2 regions of the Leifsonia williamsii genome follow, and region 2 is predicted to be linked to the other one. Evidence: predicted binding sites of a transcription regulator. Region 2 holds the regulator's gene; the other holds the start of a gene.
What was found. Region 2 encodes LexA, which represses DNA repair genes until DNA is damaged. Its sites were predicted from a motif close to TCGAACANNTGTTCGA; they were not measured.

Region 1: the regulator LexA is predicted to act here: its motif matches at 1,153-1,168, upstream of P5G50_RS12950 (DUF6504 family protein).

What each region holds. Positions count from the first base shown of each region.
Region 1 is NZ_JAROCF010000001.1:2,733,071-2,740,708, reverse strand. It holds gene P5G50_RS12955 (DUF3097 domain-containing protein) at 1-763, opposite strand, end outside; gene P5G50_RS12950 (DUF6504 family protein) at 845-1,135, opposite strand; gene P5G50_RS12945 (DUF1707 domain-containing protein) at 1,275-1,826, shown strand; gene P5G50_RS12940 (VIT1/CCC1 transporter family protein) at 1,823-2,944, opposite strand; gene P5G50_RS12935 (helix-turn-helix transcriptional regulator) at 3,049-4,008, opposite strand; gene P5G50_RS12930 (cation diffusion facilitator family transporter) at 4,074-5,033, opposite strand; tRNA gene P5G50_RS12925 (tRNA-Leu) at 5,105-5,192, opposite strand; gene P5G50_RS12920 (M20/M25/M40 family metallo-hydrolase) at 5,327-6,649, shown strand; gene P5G50_RS12915 (undecaprenyl-diphosphate phosphatase) at 6,689-7,552, shown strand; gene mshC (cysteine--1-D-myo-inosityl 2-amino-2-deoxy-alpha-D-glucopyranoside ligase) at 7,558-7,638, shown strand, end outside.
Region 2 is NZ_JAROCF010000001.1:3,107,668-3,115,305, forward strand. It holds gene P5G50_RS14660 (MFS transporter) at 1-974, shown strand, start outside; gene P5G50_RS14665 (SseB family protein) at 1,140-2,006, opposite strand; gene priA (bifunctional 1-(5-phosphoribosyl)-5-((5-phosphoribosylamino)methylideneamino)imidazole-4-carboxamide isomerase/phosphoribosylanthranilate isomerase PriA) at 1,990-2,718, opposite strand; gene hisH (imidazole glycerol phosphate synthase subunit HisH) at 2,813-3,454, opposite strand; gene hisB (imidazoleglycerol-phosphate dehydratase HisB) at 3,451-4,053, opposite strand; gene P5G50_RS14685 (histidinol-phosphate transaminase) at 4,050-5,168, opposite strand; gene P5G50_RS14690 (LysM peptidoglycan-binding domain-containing protein) at 5,279-5,656, opposite strand; gene lexA (transcriptional repressor LexA) at 5,905-6,588, shown strand; gene hflX (GTPase HflX) at 6,658-7,638, opposite strand, start outside.

The DNA of each region.
Region 1 (7,638 bases), 370 kb from region 2:
TGCGCACCTGACCGAGAATGCGCTTCCAGGCGCGCGCGATGTCGGCCTGCGTCTCGTGCGGCAGGCCGAGCGCGGCGCAGATCCCGTGCTTCCACGGCACCGAGCGGGGGATCGTCGGCCACTGCTTCAGCCCGACCCGCTCGGGCTTGACCGCCTGCCAGATGTCGACGTACGGATGGCCCACGACGAGCACGTGCTGCCCGTACGGACCGCGCGCGACGGCCTCCGCGATCCGGCTCTCCTTCGAGTTGGGCACCAGGTGGTCGACCAGCACGCCGATGCGGCGGCGGCGGTCCGGGGCGAGATCGCGCACGATCGCGTCGAGGTCGTCCACGCCCTCCAGGTACTCCACGGCGACGCCCTCGACGCGGAGGTCGTCGCCCCACACCCGCTCGACGAGCTCGGCATCGTGCCGGCCCTCCACGAAGATGCGGCTCGCCCGCGCGACCCTGGCCCGCTGCTCGCCGACGGCGAAGGAGCCGGAGGCCGTGCGCGTCCGTCCCTCCTGGTTCCGCTTCGGCACGACCAGCCGCACCGGCTCGCCCTCGATGAGGAACGCCGCGCTCAGCGGGAAGACGCGCTTCTTGCCGAAGTAGTCCTCCAGCTCGACCGTCTGCGTCTCCAGCCGGGTGATCGCGCCGCAGAAGCCGGTGCCGGCCTCCTCGATCACGAGGTCGCGCACCGCCTCCACCTCGGGAACGGGCTTGCGCCCCGCGTTCCTCCAGTCGCCGGCCAGCACGTCGGTCCCGTAGCGGTCGTCCATCACCCGAGCGAGGGTAGGCGATCGGGGCGGGGAGGCGGTGGAGGCTCGCCCTGGTCGGGCAAGGCCGTGCGCTGCCTCGCGTCAGTCGAAGACGCGCACCAGCCGCCAGCTGCGGTCCCGGGCGTCGTGGCGCACGTCGAACACGTGGGCGTCGCCGGTGTCGCTGGTCGCCTGGAACCGCCAGCCGCCGATCTCACGCGGCAGCGCTCCGACGCCGTAGCGATGCTCCCCGAACGGCCGCCACCAGGTGCACACCTCCGCCCACACGGTCGGCGTGTCGCTCACGCGGTACCGTGTGGCGCGCCAGACCAGGCGCGTGGGGACGCCGTCGTCCGTCGTCCAGACGGCGACCGCCTCGTCGATCTCGGTCACCGGCACCACCTCCTTGCTCGAACATATGTTCGAACACCAGTGTACGGCGAACGCTCGACGGCCGCACCCCCGCATCGCGCCTCCCGCACCCCGAACACGGCCTGTCGGGCCGCCCGGTCCTGCTGCCATACTGAGCGTCATGTCCGACATCAGCGATCCCGCCGGCGCCTCGCTGCGCCTCAGCAACGACGAGCGCGAGCGCGCGGTCGCGGCCCTGCAGACGCACGCGACCGCCGGGAGGCTGGACGACGCCGAGCTCCAGTCGCGCAGCGCGGCCGCACGGTCGGCGGTGACCCGCGGCGACCTCGCTCCGCTGTTCACCGACCTGCCCGGCGGCCTCCACCTCGACCCGGCGGGCGGGCACCACCCCGGAGCGGCGGAGCAGCCGGGAGGCGCGCAGCCGGCAGCCGCCTTCCCGCAGACTCCGCAGGACCAGACGTCGTACGCCCAGGGCGGGCAGTACGGCCAGCCCGCTCAGAACGCCCCGTACGGCTACGGCGCCCCGCAGCCCGAGCAGCCGGGCAGCCGCTGGGGGCTGCTGGTCGTGTCGATCATGCCGTTCATCGCGGTGATCCTGTTCTTCCTCACCGGGATGGTCTGGGGCTACCAGTTCAGCTGGTTGTGGTTCCTGCTGATCCCGCTCGCGGGCGCGCTCGTCTACGGCGTCGGCGGCGCCCAACGCCGGCGTTAGCCGATCGTCGTCCCGAAGAGCAGTCCGAGCAGATAGGTGGCGGCCGCCGCGCCGTAGCCGATGGCGAGCTGGCGCAGCGCGCGCTTGAGCGGCGACGCGCCCGACAGCAGGCCGACGACCGCACCCGTGCCGAGTAGCGCGACGCCGACGACCAGGGCCGACACGATGACCGCGGTCAGACCGCCGAGCCCGAACAGGTACGGCAGGATCGGGATCAGCGCACCGGAGGCGAAGAAGCAGAAGCTCGAGATCGCCGCGCCCCAGGCGTTGCCGATGGCCTCGTGCTCGTCCTCGGCCTCCTCGGCGGCGATGCTGGCCGAGATGGGGGCCGCGGCCACCGGTATCGGCGCCGTGTACGGCCGCTGCGCGCCGAGCACCTCGGCGGCGTGCGTGGCGGCCTCCTCCGGCGACATTCCGCGCGCCCGGTAGACCAGGGCCAGCTCGTTGCCGTCCACGTCGAGCTGGGGGAGCGCCGACCGGGTGGCGGGGTTCGGCGTGGAGGCGTCGAGCAGCTCGCGCTGCGACCGCACCGACACGTACTCCCCGGCGCCCATCGACAACGCGCCGGCGAGGAGGCCCGAGATGCCGGTGAGCAGGACGACGTGCGTCGCGACACCGCTCGCGCTCACGCCGAGCACGAGGGCGAGGTTGCTGACCAGGCCGTCGTTGGCGCCGAAGACCGCGGCGCGGAAGGTGCCGGAGAGCCGCTGCCGGCCGCGCGCGGCGAGGGCGCGCACCACCTCCTCGTGCACCTGCTCGTCGGCGGCCATCTGCGGGGTGGCGTCGGCGTCGGCCGCGTACGGCGACCGGGCCTCCGCGCGCTGCGCGAGCGCGAGCACGAACACCGAGCCGAAGCGGCGGGCGAGCCAGCCGAGCAGCCGGGTGCGCAGGTCGCCGCGCAGCGGGCGGCCCACCTGGTCGCCGAGCAGGTCGAGCCAGTGCTGCTCGTGCCGCCGCTCGGCCTCGGCGAGGGCGAGCAGGATCTCGCGCTCCTCACCGCTGCGGCGCTGCGCCAGGTCGCGGTACACGGCGGCCTCTGCGCGCTCGTCGGCCAGGTAGCGGCGCCAGCGGCGGAGGTCGGCGGCGGAGGGCGTGCGGGCGTCGGCGGGAGTCGTCATCGGTCCCCGATTCTACGGGAGCGGTCCCGGCGCGGCCGGGAACGGGCGGCGCTGGAGGTCGCTCAGCGCACTCGGGGTGACGGCTCGACTGCCTGCAGGCCCGATCACCGGCCTCGCGCCGCCGACGCGAACCGTTCGCCCCAGTCCGCGGCGAGCGCCACCGCCGCCTCCGGCCCCTCCACCCGGAAGGGCGCGCCCGTCGCCGCGAGCGCGAACAGCCCCCATTCCGGGCCGTCGGCGGTGATGCGTGCCCGGGTGCGGTCGTCGCCCACCGGTTCGAGCTGCGCCCAGCGGCCGATCGCCTCGGCGACACGGGCGAGCGGAGCCTCCACCACGCCCTCGATCACGATGGTGTCGGCGGCACCGGCGAGGGAGGCGCGCACGTACTCGGCCGCGTCGTCCGCCGGGAGGGTGCGCGGACGGAACCGAGCCCCGGTCGTCTTGGCTTCGCTCAGCCGGTCCAGGCGGAAGCTGCGCCAGTCGAAGCGCGTGAGGTCGTACGCGACGAGATACCAGCGCCGGCCGACCGCGACGAGGCGGTGCGGCTCCGCCGTGCGCACGGTCTCGGCGCCGTCGCGGGCGGTGTAGTGGAACGTGATCCGCTCCTCGTCGCGGCAGGCCTGCGCGACCGTGGTGAGCGTGTCCGCGTCGACGAGCGGCCCGGGGCGGACCGGGCCGGGAAGGGTCGCGACGCGGAGGGCATCGACGCGTCGGCGCAGCCGCGACGGCATCACCTGCACGACCTTGCTGAGGGCGCGGATCGACGCGTCCTCTACCCCCGCGATGCCGCTCTGCGCGGCCGTGCGCAGCCCGACGGCGAGGGCCACCGCCTCCTCGTCGTCCACCACGAGCGGAGGGAGGGAGGCGCCGGCCGCGAGCTGGTACCCGCCAGCGACCCCGCGCGTCGCGTCGACCGGGTAGCCGAGGTCGCGCAGCCGGTCCACGTCACGGCGCAGGGTGCGCGTCGAGACGCCGAGCCGGTCGGCGAGCTCCGGTCCCGGCCAGTAGCGGTGGGTCTGCAGCAGCGAGAGCAGCTGGAGGATGCGGGAGCCCGTGCTTGCCATGCCCCCAGTGTGGCGCGGGATGCGGCCGGAAGGTGACCGCAACTCCGCCCGCCTGTGCGGGCGCCTTAGAGACGCGCGGTCGCCCCCTCGGGCAGCGTCAGCGACGGAGCGCCCGGGCGCGAGAGCGTCAGCACGGCCTCCACGATCCGGACGTCCCGCTCCAGCTCGTCGGCGATCGCCGCGAGGTCGGCCGCGACATCGGACTCGCGGTCGTCGCCGACCAGGTCGACCGCGGCGACGACGAACAGCCGCTCGGGGCCGACGAACTCGAGGTGCAGGTAGCTGACCGCCTGCACCTCCGGATGCTCGAGCAGGGCGGTGAGCACGGCCTCCTGCCCCCGCGCGGAGCCCGGCTCGCCCAGCAGGAACCGCCGGTTGCGCTCGATCAGCACCACGGCGACGACCGCCAGCAGCACGCCGACCAGGATGGAGCCCAGCGCGTCGAACACCGCGTTGCCGGTCAGCTCGTGCAGCAGCACGCCGAGGAACGCGATGACCAGGCCGACGAGCGCGGCGGCGTCCTCGAAGAACACGGCCCGCAGGGTCGGGTTGGAGGTGCTGAGCACGTGCTCGACGGTGCCCGTGCCGCGCGCCGCCGCGCCCGACCGGGCCTGCCGCAGCGACTGGATGAACGACACCCCCTCGAAGACGAACGCCAGCGCGAGCACGATGTAGTTGACGAGGTAGTCGGTCTCCGGCTCCTCCGCGCCCAGCTGCGAGACGCCGTGCATGATCGAGACGACGGCGCCCGCGGTGAAGAGGCCGACCGCGGCGAACAGCGACCAGACGTAGGAATCGCGGCCGTAGCCTCCCGGGTGCCGGTCGTCCTTCGGCTTGGCGGAGGAGCGCTCGGCCTGCAGCAGGAACACCTCGTTGCCGGCGTCCGCCCACGAGTGCGCCGCCTCGGCGACCATCGACGCCGAGCCGGTGAGGGCCGCGGCGACCGACTTGGCCACCGCGACGAGCACGTTGGCGCCGAGCGCGAGCAGCACGGTGAACAGGCTGGAGGAGGGAGGCTTCGCCACGGCGGTCACACTATGCCCGAAGGGGGGAACGACGAAGGCCCCGACCGTATCGATCGGGGCCTTCGTGCTGCTGGTGTCCGAGGGGGGACTTGAACCCCCACGCCCTATACGGGCACTAGCACCTCAAGCTAGCGCGTCTGCCATTTCCGCCACCCGGACAGGTGATCCCGGCTTCCGGTGTTCCCGGCTGCCGAAGAAAGACATTAGCACGAAACGGCACCCCCGAATCACATCGGCCGCGCATCCCGGGCGTGGCGGGGCGGCGGCCCGCGCGGCCGGGTTAGCGTGGAGGCATGACCGACGCCTCCACCACCGCAGACGGCAGCGAACTCGACGAGACCGCCGTCATCGCCCGCGACCTGATCCGCTTCGACACCACGAACTACGGCGAGGGCAAGTCGAACGGCGAGACCGAGGCGGCGCAGTACGTGGAGGCGCGCCTCGCCGCGCTGGGGCTGAGGCCGCAGCTGTTCGACTCCGACCCGGGCCGCACGAGCGTCGTGGCACGGGTGGAGGGCCGCAACCCGGACAAGCCGGCGCTGGTCGTCCACGGCCACCTCGACGTCGTCCCGGCCGACCCGCGCAACTGGACCGTCGACCCGTTCGGCGGCGTCGTCAAGGACGGCCTGCTGTGGGGCAGGGGCGCGGTCGACATGAAGAACATGGACGCGATGATCCTGTCCGCGGTGGGCGACATCCTCCGGGCGGGGGAGCAGCCCGAGCGCGATCTCGTCGTCGCCCTGTTCGCCGATGAGGAGGACGGCGGCCGCCGCGGCTCGCACCACCTCGTCGACAACCACCCCGAGCTGTTCGCCGGCGCGACGGAGGCCATCAGCGAGGTCGGCGGCTACTCCATCGACCTGGAGGGCCGGCGCGCCTACCTGCTGCAGACCGGTGAGAAGTCGCTCGTCTGGATCAAGCTGATCGCCCGCGGCCGGGCCGCCCACGGCTCCCGGCTGATCGCCGAGAACGCGATCACACGGCTGGCGGAGGCCGTGGTCGCCATCGGCCGCCGCGAGTGGCCGGTGCAGCTGACCGCGACCACCTCCCGGCTGATCGCCGAGGTCGGCCGGCTGCTCGACGTCGATCCGGAGCAGGTCGGGCCGGACGCGATCGTGCTGCGGACCGGGACCGCCGCGGGGTTCATCACGGCGACCCTCCGCACGACGACGAACCCGACCCTCCTCGACGCCGGCTACAAGCACAACGTCATCCCCGACACCGCGGAGGCCCTGGTCGACATCCGGACGCTGCCCGGCGACGAGGACGCGGTGCTTGCCGAGGTGCAGGCGCTCGTCGGCGACGACGTGGAGGTGCGGATCATGCACCGCGACATCGGCCTTGAGGCGGAGTTCGGTGGCGAGCTGATCGACGCGATCACCGGCACGCTGAACCGCCACGACCCCGGAGCCCCTGTCCTCCCGTACCTGCTGTCGGGCGGCACGGACAACAAGGCGCTCAGCAAGCTGGGGATCACCGGCTACGGATTCGCGCCGCTGCGGCTGCCCGCCGACCTCGACTTCCCCGGCATGTTCCACGGCGTCGACGAGCGCGTGCCGCTCGACGCGCTAGTGTTCGGGAGGACCGTCCTGCGCGACCTGCTGCGCAGCTACTGACGTCCCCGCACCAACCGAAAGCACCTCCGGAAGGGACGCATGGACCTCCTCAACGCCCTCATCCTCGGGCTCGTCCAGGGACTCACCGAGTTCCTGCCGATCTCGTCGAGCGCCCACATCCGCATCGTCGGAGAGCTGCTCGGCACCGGCGCCGACCCGGGCGCGCAGTTCACCGCGATCATCCAGCTCGGCACCGAGGCGGCCGTGCTGCTGTACTTCTGGCGCGACATCGCGCGGATCGTGTCGCGCTGGTTCCTGGCGCTGTTCGGCCGCATCCCGCGCAACGATCCCGACGCCAGGATGGGCTGGCTGGTCATCATCGGCAGCGTGCCGATCGTGGTGCTCGGGCTGTTCTTCCAGAACGCGATCGAGACGACCTTCCGCTCGCTGTGGATCGTCGCCACCACTCTGATCGTGTTCGGCATCCTGCTCGGCATCGCCGACTGGGTGGGCGCCAAGACCCGGCGGCTGCGCGACCTCACCTGGGGTCACGGCATCATCTTCGGCTTCGCGCAGGCGCTCGCGCTGATCCCCGGCGTCTCGCGCTCGGGCGGCACGATCACCGCCGGTCTGTTCATGGGCTACCAGCGCCGGGCCGCTGCGCGCTACTCGTTCCTCCTCGCGATCCCCGCCGTGTTCGGCAGCGGGCTCTACCAGCTCTACAAGGCCGTCAAGGAGCCGTGCTCGCAGGCGGCAGCGGCCGCCGGCTCGTGCGCGCCGGAGGTGTTCGGCCCGGTCGAGACCGCCGCCGCCACCGCCGTGGCCTTCGTCGTCGGCCTGCTCGTGATCGCGTTCTTCATGGGCTACATCTCGCGGCGCAGCTTCCTGCCGTTCGTCATCTACCGCATCGCGCTCGGCGTGCTGCTGATGATCCTGCTCGCCACCGGCGTGCTGGCGGCCTGAACCGGATGCAGTCCTGGAACCGTCCCGACATCCCGCGCGTCCCCGGTGACGGCATCGCACCGCTGCTGCACGACACGGCGACCGGC
Region 2 (7,638 bases):
GGCGCAGGATGGTGCTGCTGGCGCTGCTGCTCGAGCTCGCCTCCGCCGTGGTCTTCATCGTGTGGCCGGAGGTGCCGGGCCTCGTCGTCGCCCGCGTGGTCTCCGGCATCGGGGTCGGGGCGCTGACCGCGAGCGCCACGGCGCATCTCGCCGAGCTGCGCGCCGTGACGCACCCGGAGGAGGGGTCGCGGTTCCCGGCCATGGTCGCGACCGTGGTGAGCACCGGCGGGCTCGCGCTCGGGCCGCTCATCGGCGGCGTGTTCGCGCAACTGCTCCCGGCGCCCCTGTTGCTTCCCTACCTGGTGTTCGCCATCCTCCTCGCCGTCGCCGCCGTCGCCGTGAGCCGCGTGCCGGAGACCGTGCACCGGCCCGAACCTCGGCCGCGGTACCGTCCTCAGCGGGTGTCGGTGCCGCCCGCAGCCCGCGCCGGCTTCACCGCCGCGGCGGTGGCGGCCTTCGCAGCCTTCTCGGTGTTCGGCCTGTACACGTCCCTCGCGCCGAGCGTGCTCGCCGGCACCCTGCGCGAGCCCTCGCACCTCGTGGCCGGAGCCGTCTCGTTCTCGGTGTTCGCCGCGTCGACCGCCTCCCAGCTGCTCCTCGTCCGCGTCGGCGATCGCGCCCAGCTGGTCGTGGCGCTCGTGCTCGTGCTGGTCGGGCTGCTCGCCCTGGGCGCCGGCGTGCTGCTCAGCTCCCTCGCCGTGTTCGTGGCCAGCGCGCTGCTGACCGGCGGAGGCGTCGGCCTGCTGTTCCGCTCGGCCATCGCCGCCGCGGCCGCCCTCGCCGAGCCGCACCGGCGCGGGGAGGTGCTGGCCACGATCTTCCTGGTCGGCTACCTGGGACTCGCCCTCCCGGTGCTCGTGGTCGGCGCCGCTCTGCTGGTGTGGCCGCTCGTGCCGGTGCTCGTCGTCTTCGCCGCCGCGGTCGCGGCGCTCACGCTCGTCGGCGGGATGCGGATGCTGCGGATCGAGCGCTGACATGGAGCCCGAACCGAGTGCGGCCCGGGCGCCCCGCGGAGATGGCGCCCGCCTGACCCCGAGCGGCCGCGAGCCACCGGGCCCGCAGACGGCCACCTGCGAGCCGTCCATGTCAGCCCGCTTGCACCAGCCCCACCCCCAGCAGGCTACGCGCAGGCCCCCGTGTCAGCCCGCAGCGACCAGCTGCACCCGCAGCGAGTCCACCCGCGTCGCGATGACGTCGTCGGCCGCCCAGCGCTGGGCCAGCCGCGCCAGGATGGCGTCCAGCTCCTGCCGGGTCAGCCCCTCCGCGAGGACGAGTCGGACGACCAGCTCCTCGGCCACCAGCCGGCAGCCCGGATCGCCCGCGACCAGCTCGACGGCGTGCACGCCCAGCTCGGAGCCGATCGACGCGTCGAAGGCCGCGGCCACGACCGGGTCGCGGTCGCTGGGGATCCACCGCTCGCCCTGTGCGACCGCCCAGACGGCCGGGCGCCGGAGCACGAACTCGGTCTCCGACGTGGGGTCGAGCACCACGAGCTCCGTGTCCTCGCCGGCCGCCGCCAACGCGACGCGACGCCCGTCGGCGGGCACCGGGCGGGCCAGCGGGTTCCAGGTCTGCATGGCCGTCACCGACGAGAACACCGGCAGCACCGAGCGCCCGTCGGGACCACCGACGGTCACGATGGAGAGCTCCTGCGACTTGTCGACGCGGAGGCCCGCCTCCGTCTCCCCCTCGTCGCCGAGCTCGGCCACCAGTGGGATCAGCAGCCGGGAGGTGCGGAGGGCGTCGACCACGGCCTCCGGCCCCACCTCGCCCGCGCTGAACGCCGCCAGGGCGCCGAGCAGGGCGGGAGGAGCGGTGCCGTCGTCGTCGCCGAACGGGTTGTCGTCGAAGTGGCGTCCCTCCCACGGCTGACCGGCGGAGTCGGCCGGCCCGTCGCCGAGGGAGGCCGCGAACTGCCGCAGCCGCTCCGACCCCTCCGCGCTCGGGCTGCTGAGGTCGCGCCGGCGGCCGTCGTCGCCGGAGCCGGGCTCAGTACCCTGCGACATCCAGCGCCTCGGGGAGCGTGAACGCGCCGGAGTACAGCGCCTTGCCCACGATCGCGCCCTCCAGCCCGAGCGGCACCAGCTCGCGCAGGGCGGCGATGTCGTCGAGGCTGGAGATGCCGCCCGAGGCGACGACGGGTCGCTCGGTGCGGTCCATCACCTGGCGCAGGAGGTCGAGGTTCGGTCCCTTGAGCGTGCCGTCCTTGGTGACGTCGGTGACGACGTACCGTGCGCAGCCGGCGTCCTCGAGACGGTCGAGCACCTGCCAGAGGTCGCCGCCCTCCCTGGTCCAGCCGCGGGCGGCGAGCGTCGTGCCGCGCACGTCCAGGCCGACCGCGATGGCCTCGCCGTACTGGCCGATGACGTTCGCCGCCCACTCGGGGTTCTCGAGCGCCGCCGTGCCGAGGTTGACGCGGGAGGCGCCGATCTCGAGCGCCTGCTCCAGCGACTCGTCGTCGCGGATGCCGCCGGAGAGCTCGATCTTGACACCGCGCACCTGGCGGATGACCTTCTTCAGCAGCGAGCGGTTGCTGCCGCGGCCGAACGCCGCGTCGAGGTCCACCAGGTGGATCCATTCGGCGCCCGCGTGCGCCCATTCCTCGGCCGCGTCGACCGGGTCGCCGTAGCTGGTCTCGCTGCCGGCCTCGCCCTGGGTCAGCCGCACGGCCTTGCCGTCGGCCACGTCGACCGCCGGCAGCAGCACGAGCTTGGGCATGGTGTTGAATTCGCTCACGATCATTCCTCGTTCTGGTCCGCGGCGCGGACGGTGGCCGGCGGCTCCGGCGACGCGCGCCGGGCCGCTGGGGCCGTTACAGGGTGCCGATCCAGTTGCGCAGCAGCCGGATGCCGGCGCGGCCGGACTTCTCGGGGTGGAACTGGGTCGCGCTCAGCGGGCCGTTCTCGACGGCGGCGACGAAGCGGCTGCCGTGCTCGGCCCAGGTGACGCGGGGCTTCGGGAACGGGCCGCTCGGCTCGAGCGTCCAGTCCTGGGCGGCGTAGGAGTGCACGAAGTAGAAGCGCTCGTCGTGCAGCCCCTCGAACAGGACCGAGTCCTCCGGAGCCTGCACCGTGTTCCAGCCCATGTGCGGGACGACGTCGGCCTTCAGCTGGTCGACGACGCCCGGCCATTCGCCGAGCCCCTCGGTGTGGAGGCCGTGCTCGACGCCCTGCTCGAACAGCACCTGCATGCCGACGCAGATGCCCAGCACCGGCCGGCCGCCGGCGAGGCGGCGGTCGATGACCTCGTGGCCGTGGGAGGCGCGGAGCGCCTCGATGACGGCGGTGAACGCCCCGACACCGGGCACCAGCAGCCCGTCGGCCTCGAGCGCGCGCTTGCGGTTGCCGGTCAGCTCGACGTCGGCCCCGGCCTCCTCGAGCGCCTTGACCGCGGAGTGCACGTTGCCCGTACCGTAGTCGAAGACCACGACATCGGGACGGCGGCTGTCGCTCACAGCGCCCCCTTGGTCGACGGGATGCCCGTGACGAGCGGGTCGAGCGCCTTCGCCTGCCGGAACGCGCGCGCGAACGCCTTGAACTCGGCCTCGGCGATGTGGTGCGGGTCGCGTCCGCCGACGACGGTGATGTGCGTCGTGATGGCGGCGTTGAAGGCGATCGCCTCGAACACGTGCCGCACCATCGAGCCGGTGAAGTGACCGCCGATCAGGTGGAACTCGAACCCGGCCGGCTCGCCGGAGTGGACGAGGTACGGGCGGCCGGAGATGTCGACGACCGCCTGCACCAGCGCCTCGTCGAGCGGGACGAGCGCGTCGCCGTAGCGCGAGATGCCGCTCTTGTCGCCGAGCGCCTGCCGGATCGCCTGGCCGAGCACGATGCCGACGTCCTCCACGGTGTGGTGCACGTCGATATCGGTGTCGCCGGTGGCGCGGACGCGCAGGTCGGTGAGCGAGTGCTTCGCGAACGCGGTGAGGAGGTGGTCGTAGAACGGCACGCTGGTGCGGATCTCGGACACGCCCGTCCCGTCGAGGTCGAGGCTCAGCTCGATGCTCGACTCGCTGGTCTCCCGCTGGATGGTCGCGGTGCGGTTGCTCATGACCGAGAGTTTACCGGGGGCAGGGAGGCCGCCTCCGCCGGTCGGCCGAGCGCCGCGAGGGCTTCGAGGAACGCGGTGGTCTCGGCCTCGGTCCCGGCGGTGACGCGGAGGTGGTTGGGGATGCCGACGTCGCGGATCAGGATGCCCCGCTCCAGCAGCGCCTCGAACACGGCGTGCGGGTCGTCCACCCCGCCGAACAGCACGAAATTGCTGCCGCTGCGGTGCGGGCGGTACCCGAGCCGCGCGAGCTCGGACACCAGCCGATCGCGCTGGGTGCGGATCTCGCCGACCATCGCGAGCATCTCGTCGGCGTGCGCGAGCGCACCGAGCGCGGCCGCCTGGGTCAGCGCGGACAAGTGGTACGGCAGGCGCACGAGCCGCAGCGCGTCGACGACCGCGGGGTCGGCGGCCAGGTAGCCGACGCGCGCGCCCGCGAACGCGAACGCCTTGCTCATCGTGCGGGAGATCAGGAGGCGCGGCCGCCCCTCCAGGAGGGTGAGGGCCGACGGCTGGTCCTCCGGCATGAACTCGGCGTACGCCTCGTCGACGATCACGATGCCGCGGCTCGCGTCATAGGCGGCCTCGATCGTCTCCAGGCTGAGCGGAGTCCCGGTCGGGTTGTTGGGCGCGCAGAGGATGACGAGGTCCGGGTCGCTGCGGGCGATCTCGGAGGCCGCGGTCTCGGGCGAGAGCTCGAAGTCGTCGTCCCGGGCGCCCGCGATGTACTCGGTGCCGGTGCCCGCCGCGAGCAGCGGGTACATGGAGTAGGTGGGCGCGAAGCCGAGGAGGCTGCGGCCGGGCCCGCCGAACGCCTGCAGGATGTGCTGCAGGACCTCGTTGGAGCCGTTCGCCGCCCAGATCTGCTCGGCCGTCAGGCCGTGGCCGAGGTACCCGGCGAACGCCTCGCGCAGCGCCGTGAACTCGCGGTCGGGATAGCGGTTGACACCGGTGACCGCGGCGGCGACCCGGGCGACGATGTCGGCGGCGACATCCTCGGGGATCGGATGCGTGTTCTCGTTCACGTTCAGCGCCACCGGCACGGCCTTCTGAGGCGCGCCGTACGGGGTCCTCCCCCGCAGATCGTCACGGATGGGCAGATCGGAAAGAGATGTCACCGTTCAATCGTAGTCAGCGCACCCGGGCGCTTCCTCCGCGCCGGTCAGCCGCGTGCGTCCGTTCAATGCGGGGCGCCTGCTGCGCCGAGTGGGCTACCGCACCGAGGCGCCTAGCGCGCGGAGTACTCCAGGGGCACGGCGAGCTGCTGGCCCGGCGAGACCACCGCGGAGTCGAGGCCGTTGAGGGTCACGAGCTCGGCGATCACATCACGCGGGTCGGCGTTGGGTGCGAGCTCCTCGGCGATCGACCAGAGGGACTCGCCGGACTGCACGGTGACGTGCTGGAAGGAGACGTGCGCCTGGTCGCCGCTCGCGGCTGCGACACCGCCGTTGAGGGCGAAGACGAGAGCGCCGATGACGAGCGGCAGCGCGATCAGGGTCGAGAGGACAGCGCGCCCGCGTCGGGTGATGCGCAGCCGCACGCGGCCGTTCGCCTGCCCCTTGAACGACGCCTGGCCGTTGAAAGACGACATCGTGACCGTGCTCATGGTCGTGACCTCCTCTGACTCCGCGGATGCGAAGCTGTGTTCCGAATGTATCTTCGAATGTTCGAAACCGCAACCTCCGCATTCGGGCCGATCCGGGTGCCGATTTCGCGACACACTCGAACGAACCTTTGTCTGGCACGCCAGGGGCGGATACAGTTTCGACTGTCTGAGAACAGACAACCAGGCACCACCGACATTCGTTCCGGATGGGCGGCGGGCCGGGCGACGAAGGCCGTGAAGGGACGAGCGTGTCGAACGAGAACCAGGCTCCGCGCGGCGGCACGCGCCGCCGCAAGAACCTCAGCGAGAAGCAGCTCGCGATCCTCGACGTGATCCAGCGCTCGGTGAGCCAGCGCGGCTATCCGCCGAGCATGCGCGAGATCGGCGACGCCGTCGGCCTCTCCTCCCTCTCCTCCGTCACCCACCAGCTCAACCAGCTCGAGCTCAGCGGCTACCTGCGCCGCGACCCCAACCGTCCGCGCGCGCTCGAGATCCTGATCGACCTGCCGGCGAGCTCCTCCGAGAGCGTCGACTACGAGAACCAGACCCCGGTCGGCGACGCCGCCATGGTCCCCCTGGTCGGCCGCATCGCCGCCGGCGTGCCGATCACCGCCGAGCAGCAGGTCGACGAAGTGTTCCCGCTCCCCCGCCAGCTGGTGGGCAACGGCGAGCTGTTCATGCTGAAGGTCGTGGGCGAGTCGATGATCGACGCCGCCATCTGCGACGGCGACTGGGTCGTCGTCCGGGCCCAGAACACCGCGGAGAACGGCGACATCGTCGCCGCCATGCTCGACGAGGAGGCCACGGTCAAGGTCTTCCGCCAGCGCGACGGCCACACCTGGCTGCTCCCCCGCAACTCCAACTTCGAGCCCATCCTCGGCGACTACGCCCAGGTGCTCGGCAAGGTCGTGGCGGTCCTCCGCGCGGTCTGAGCGCAACCCGTCGAGACACGAAGAAGGCCGGGCGGAATTCCGCCCGGCCTTCTCTCGTCATGACCGCGCTCAGCCCGCCGCGGTCACCTCGAACGGCTCGAACACGGCCTGATACTCCGGCATGATCCGGGCCCGAACGCGCGTGCCCTCCTCGGCGTACTCGGTCGACAGCACGCGGCCGCGCTCGTGCAGCGCCGAGATCAGGTCGCCGCGGTCGTACGGCACCACGAGCTCCACCTCGACGGAGGGGTCGGGCAGGAGGCGCGCGATGGCGGCGAGCACCTCGTCCACGCCCTCGCCGGTCCGGGCCGACGCGAAGATCGCGCCCGGCTCCAGCCCGCGCAGGACCAGCCGGTCGTCCGCCGGGATCAGGTCGGCCTTGTTGAAGACCACGATCTCGGGGATATCCCTGGCGCCCACTTCGCCGATCACGTCGCGGACGGTGGCGAGCTGCGACGCGGGGTCGGGGTGCGAACCGTCGACGACGTGGAGGATCACGTCGGAGTCGGCCACCTCCTCCAGCGTCGAGCGGAACGCCTCCACCAGCTGGTGCGGCAGGTTGCGCACGAACCCGACCGTGTCGGCCAGCGTGTACAGCCGGCCGTCGGCGGTCACCGAGCGGCGCACGGTCGCGTCGAGCGTCGCGAACAGGGCGTTCTCGACGAGCACGCCCGCCTTCGTCACCCGGTTCAGGAGGCTCGACTTGCCCGCGTTCGTGTAGCCGGCGATCGCCACCGACGGCACCGAGTTGCGGTTGCGGTTGGCGCGCTTCGCCTCCCGAGCGGGCTTGAACCCCGCGATCTGGCGGCGGAGCTTCGCCATGCGCGAGTGGATGCGGCGACGGTCCAGCTCGATCTTCGTCTCACCGGGTCCGCGCGATCCCATGCCCGCTCCGGCGCCGCCGACCTGGCCACCGGCCTGCCGCGACATCGACTCGCCCCAGCCGCGGAGGCGCGGGAGCAGGTACTCGAGCTGCGCGAGCTCGACCTGCGCCTTGCCCTCACGGCTCTTGGCGTGCTGGCTGAAGATGTCGAGGATCACGGCCGTGCG